Regions from separate parts of the Chryseobacterium sp. 2P genome, predicted to be linked through region 2. Evidence: riboswitches for the same ligand, from Rfam matches in the RefSeq annotation. Region 2 holds a riboswitch; the other holds the start of a gene.
The links. Region 2 has a riboswitch for cobalamin ahead of AC52CF_RS05435 (TonB-dependent receptor plug domain-containing protein). Riboswitches for the same ligand answer to the same signal wherever they lie in the genome.
Positions count from the first base shown of each region.

Region 1: another riboswitch for cobalamin. It lies ahead of AC52CF_RS14470 (acyl-CoA thioesterase); the one in region 2 lies ahead of AC52CF_RS05435 (TonB-dependent receptor plug domain-containing protein).

Region 1 is NZ_CM184194.1:3,191,907-3,195,033, forward strand. It holds gene AC52CF_RS14455 (hypothetical protein) at 1-93, shown strand, start outside; gene AC52CF_RS14460 (ATP-binding cassette domain-containing protein) at 90-752, shown strand; gene AC52CF_RS14465 (hypothetical protein) at 787-1,584, shown strand; cobalamin riboswitch at 1,643-1,822, shown strand; gene AC52CF_RS14470 (acyl-CoA thioesterase) at 1,930-2,313, shown strand; gene AC52CF_RS14475 (HD domain-containing protein) at 2,404-2,994, opposite strand; gene AC52CF_RS14480 (cytochrome P450) at 3,126-3,127, shown strand, end outside.
Region 2 is NZ_CM184194.1:1,193,619-1,196,745, reverse strand. It holds gene AC52CF_RS05445 (NADH:flavin oxidoreductase/NADH oxidase) at 1-198, opposite strand, end outside; gene cdd (cytidine deaminase) at 297-779, shown strand; cobalamin riboswitch at 1,722-1,897, shown strand; gene AC52CF_RS05435 (TonB-dependent receptor plug domain-containing protein) at 1,929-3,127, shown strand, end outside.

The sequences.
Region 1 (3,127 bases), 2.0 Mb from region 2:
TTCTTTGCCAATTTCGGGTTTTCAAGATTATTTCTCTGGATCTTTACTTTTTCATTAAGTGTAATCATTAATATAGTTTCAAAACTAATATGAGCAGATTACATATTGACAGCCTCACAAAATCTTTTAATGAAAAGAAAATCCTAAGAGATATCTACATCAGTTGTGAAACGGGAAAGGTAATCGGTCTGTTGGGAAGAAACGGTACGGGAAAATCTACTCTTTTAAAAATTATTTTCGGGATCGAGAAGGGAGATTCTCAGTTCATCAGAGTGGATGATAAAGTTTTGCAAAATCAGATGGACAGGAAAGGAAGAATTGCTTATTTACCTCAATACTCATTTCTTCCGAAAGGTATTAAAATAAAAAACCTGATCTCCCTTTTCTGTACTAAAGAAAACGCGGATCAGCTTTTTAAATCAGATCTGCTAAAACCTTTTTTGAATACAACTCCACGAAACCTTTCAGGCGGCGAGAAAAAAATTGTTGAGGTTATTTTAATGATCTATTCCGATTCGAAATTTGTTCTTCTGGATGAACCTTTTAACGCTTTATCACCGAAAATGATTTCTGAAATTCAAAAAATGATCAAAGAACAGTCTCAGCAGAAGGGATTTATTATTTCAGATCACCGTTATCAGGAGGTTTTGGATATTTCAGATGAAATTTATCTGCTTTCTGATACGTATCTGAAGCAAATTAAAGATTTTAAAGAATTGCAGCAGTATAATTATCTTCCGAAGAATATTTAATTTATATATTTGAACTTTCAAAAAAATTTTCATAATGGTTTCCGGAAAAAAAGCTTTTTATCTTTCAGTGTTCAGTATTTTTTCTTTTGCTTTTGCGAAGGGACAGAATAAAGTGCCTTTCGGCGTGGTAAAAGCTGAGGAAGGTTATGCCATGGTGCGTGTCCATAAAGACGATTACCGAAAAATAATTGACAAGATCCGTATGAAAACCGGAGATGTTTTTATTTACGAAAAGCCTGCGCCGGGAGAAACAGAATGGATCTGGATAAAATATCCTGAAAAAGAAGACACCGAAAAACCTTTCGTACGATACGACAGCATCACCAAGGAAGGGATGGTGAATAAAAACCGTATTGTTTTCGTTGATAATTTACCAAAATTTACGCCTTCTAAATCGAAAAACGGAAAGTCTCTGATCTTTACAGATGATACCAATCCTAAAATTCCCGGAAACCAGAGAACAAAAGTTATCATTGATGTTTATCCTTCTTATGCACAAATCAAAAAGCAGGAAAAAGATTCTAACGGAAACATCGTTAAAATAGACAAGGTAAAAGCCTGGGGCGTAGGAAAAGAATTGCCGGAAGGTTTAATGGAAATAAAATCTGTACGCGTTCAGCAGCCCGGAAGAGGTTCTGTTTTTGTAAGAGATGCCATTAAAAATATGTTTCAGCCTGCCATGGATTTTGAAAACGTGGGCGTAACCGCCATCGATAACGATCATATTTTTCTTTATATGATTAACGGTTCAGGCGAAAACCGCTATACAACGATATGGACAATCAAGCAGGGAAAAGCTGAAAGCCAGATCATTTATAAAACTCCTGAATAATTCGTCAATAATCATTATTTTTGTCATCGAAAAGTGTGACTTTAGATTTTATAAGCTTATCACTTTTCAGGAAACTGGTTTTGCTTAACTGCAGATTAAAAGGGAATCGTGTGAAAATCACGAACTGTCGCGCAACTGTAAGTAACGGAATTCTTTATTAAAAATCCACTGTGCAAGGTCATGGGAAGGAAATAAAGAGGTTACAAGTCAGGAGACCTGCCTTTTTCTTAACAACAAAAAACTTTCGCGATTTGAAGTTTATTGATCTAATGGATACTCAGAGATTTCTGTCTCTGCTTTTTCTGTTGTTCCGATATTTTCATTTCGCTTTAATAATAATGATATATGACTACAGAAGAAAGAATTGAAGCATCCGAAACCCGAATTTTTAAAGCGGTTTTCCCGAACACAACCAATCATTACGATACTCTTTTCGGAGGTACGGCGATGCAGCTAATGGATGAAGTGGCTTTTATTGCAGCAACAAGATTTGCAAGAAAACGCGTGGTAACCGTAAGCAGCGATAAAATTGATTTTAAAAGATCGATCCCCGCAGGAACGATTGTGGAGTTAATCGGAAAAGTTGTTCATGTAGGAAAAACAAGCATGAAAGTAAATGTAGAAATTTTTACGGAACAGATGTATTCTTATGAAAGGGAAAGAGCGATCGTAGGAGATTTTACTTTTGTAGCGATTGATGAATTTAAGAAGCCAATTCAAATATTATAAAAAGGGTTCCGGCGACCTTCGGTCGCCGGAACCCAATATTTTCAAAATGTTCTTTAAAGCGGTTTCGGCGGGCTTTGCCCGCCGAAACCTTTATTTCAATACCTTTTCGGTCTCAAGATTTTTAATTAACAACATCTGAAAAGCTTCTCCCAGTTCATCGGAAGCCCTTACAATGGCATTTTCCAGCATATTTCTGATTTGTTTTTCCGTGACGCCGGCTTCTGTCCAGCTCTTTCCTGAAGTGTGGGAATTTAAGATAAAAGGCATAATACGGTCAATTGCACAGGCAAAAACAGCATCGGGAGTCTGCTCTTCTTCAAATTCCAGCCAAAGGTTAAAAAATTCAGAGCGCAGCGGTTCATCCAAAATTCCGAAGATCTTCTGAGCCGAAACTTTCTCTCTTTCAAATTTCCCGACCATGGCAGCTTCATCAAATATAAAGGTGTCCCCTGCTTCAATTTCAACCAAATCGTGAATTGACAGCATTCTGATCACTCTCAAAAGATCAATATCCGCTCTGTTTTTCGCATAAGGAAACAGAATCTGCGCCAGAATAATAATCTGCCACGAATGTTCTGCCGTATTTTCCCTTCTGGAATCATCTGCATTATAATTTCTTCGCTGTACATTTTTCAGGGCATCAACAGCCAGAATAAAATCGATTTCCTTTTGTATCTTCATATTTATTTTGTTTAAAATTTCATCATCCATTTTACGGGATTGATGATAAAAAAGCTGTACAAAAATAAGACTTTTGACTGTAAACCTATTTTAATTCACAGATTAGTATTACATTTATTTAAATATTATGTAT
Region 2 (3,127 bases):
GTTGGTAATTCTTCCGCGGGGTTCTACTCCCGTTGCTTCAAGGATGATTAGTCCGGTTCCGCCCTGCGCTCTGCTTCCGTAATGTACAAAATGGAAATCGTTGGCTAATCCGTTTTCGGAAGAATACATACACATTGGAGACATTACCCAACGGTTTTTCAATTCAACATTTCTGAATCTGATTGGAGTGTATAACATTTTTGATCTGATTTTTAAAATTTTTAAAGAATGTGATGGTGTTGCCCACCTCATGAAAAAAAAGTAAATTTATCCCCCTTTTTTTAAACCCACAATATATGAAAAAAGAAACTCATATCAGTTACGAATATTTCAACAATAACGCTGAACTGAACGATATAGAAAAAAAATTATTTGCAAAAGCAAAAGAAGCGCGCGAGAACGCTTATGCTCCCTATTCTAACTTTTTGGTTGGCTGTTCTGTGCTTCTGGAAAACGGAGAAATTTATACCGGAAACAATCAGGAGAATGCGGCATATCCTTCCGGACTTTGCGCGGAAAGGACTGCTCTTTTCTGGATCGGGGCAAATTTTCCGTCTGAAAAAATAAAGAAAATCTTTATTGTAGGCGGACCAAAGGAGTTTTCTGAGAAAAATCCACCGATTCCTCCATGCGGATCGTGCAGACAGAGTATTATTGAATATGAAACGAAGCAGAATGAAAATATTGAGCTTTATTTTTCTAATCTGAATGATGAGGTGGTGAAGGTACATTCTATTAAAGATCTTCTGCCGTTTTATTTTGACGGTACTTTTTTATAGTTAAAATGTTTAAATAATAGTAAATAAGAATTCAGGTTGGATTTTCGCAAAGGCACAAAGTTGTTTAAGATAGTATGCTTTAAAGCACAAGGATTTTATCTGCGATAAAATTTTATCAGCATTATAAAGGAAAATCTTTAATTTTCTCCTTGCGTCTTAAAAGAATAGAAATTTTATCAAACCTTGCGCCTTAGTTTTTTTCAATAAGAGTATTTTTATTTTAAAAAAATTTAAACAAACTCTTAAATTCTGTCTGAATTTTTCATTTGTATTTTAATGATTTAAGGGAAAGTTTTTTAAGAAGGGACTTTCTTTCATCACATAAGTCACATGAGATTTTGAATGATGCGTATTTAAAATAGAAGAACACATTAGTCTTTAAAAATCTATGATTTTCTTCTTTAGTGATGTTTATTTTAAAGTAATTAAATAACTTGCTTAAACTTTTACTACAAAATATGCAAAAGATTTAAACACTTTAGTTTTTTAAGTTTAATCCTTAAATGGAAAAAAAAGAGCACATAAGTTTAAAAATTATTTTTTTTTCTCTTTGCAGACTTTTGAAATACTTTAAATCAATTCAATAAAGTCTTTTGTCTTTTTTGCGGCTAAATTTAAAATGAATTTAAAGAAACTTAAAGTAGGTTTTTAATACATTTTAAATAATTCTGGCTGAAAATGATTATTTATTTTTCAATAGAATCTGAATTTTATAAAAATGTTTATTTTCTGCGGTTTTATTTTCCTAGCCCAGATTGAGCGGCATGTCTGAGCTCTTTTTTGGATTCGGCGGCGGCTTTTGCCGCCGCCGAATCCAAAAAAAGCGAGTAGCGAAAGCTGGAAAAAGCTCCTGAAATTGTTTTTCGTATGTAATGCAACAAATCATTGTTTTATTAAAAAGATACTTAATGGGTATTTTTTTTGTCAATAAATTAAAAAAGTTATCTTTGCAAAAATTTTGGTTTCCATTAATTTGGAATGAAAAGGGAATTGGGCGAAAATCCCAAACTGTCCCCGCAACTGTAAATCGCATATAAGATTTCTACGATAAACCACTGTGAAAACGGGAAGGTGTAGAAAGCGAAAGTCAGGAGACCTGCCAAAATGTAATCTTAAAAACATTGCTTTCGGAGGAAAAGTAAAATAGGAATGGCATTAAAAAGATCTTTAGTACTGCTTTTTGCATCATACGGTTGTTTTCTTTACGCGCAGGAGAAAGCTATTGACACCGTTTATGTTTTTGACAATCAGATGAATAAGGTGAAACTTTTTCATCCGGTTACTACAATTACTCCCAAAGACATCGAAAAAAATTCCGCTAATCTATCTGAAACGTTACGTTTTCAGTCGGCTGTTTATATTAAGGAAAATGGCCGCGGTGCGGTTTCTTCGCCTTCTTTCAGGGGAACAACGGCGCAGCAGACTGCTTTTGTGTGGAATGGGATTAATATTAATTCTGTTTTTTTGGGGCAGGGAGATGTTAATAATATCGCGATTTTCGGTTATGATGCGATAGAAGTGAAAGCCGGCGGCGGAAGTGTGGTTTACGGAAGCGGTGCGATAGGAGGAAGTATTCACCTTAACAATGAGCTGAAATTTAATGAGGGTTTTCATGCAACTTTACATAGTGAAGTGGCTTCTTATGAGACGTTCCAGAATTATTTTAAAACTTCTTTCAGCAATGCGGATTTCAGTTTTAAGGCATCCGGAAATTATTTCATCAGTCAAAATAATTATGAGGTTCCTGAAAAGCAGTATATCAACCGAAACGGTAAATATTTTAACGGTACAGCGAATATAGGTTTTAGCTATAAAATTGCCCGAAATCAGAAAATTTCTTGGCAAAGTCAGTTGTACGACGCGGAACAGAATTATCCTATTTTCACGGAAAACGGTAACCGGACGAAGTATGCAGCGCAGACTTTTCGCAGTCTTCTTACCCACGATATGAATTCGAAATCGATTTCAAACAGCCTGAAAGCGGCTTACACGGAAGAAAACTTCCAGTATTTCGGGGTTTTTGAGGCTCCTAAAACCAGTGGCGGAACGGGAAAAAATCTGATTTTTAAAGATGATTTCAATTATTTCATCACGCCTAAACTGAATGTCAATCTTATCGGGGAGTTTCAGATCAATAAAGGAGAAGGCTATCAATCCGGAATTGAGGATGTAAAAAGAAATATTTATTCTGTTGCAGGATTGTTGAGATATTTCCCTACCCAGAAACTGAGACTGGAAACCGGAATCAAGAAGGATTTTATTGAAAATATAGAATCGCCTTTACTCTATTCTTTTTCAGGAAAGTGGAAAGTTTCTAACTGGTACAGTTTAGGGGCAAGTTTTTCAAA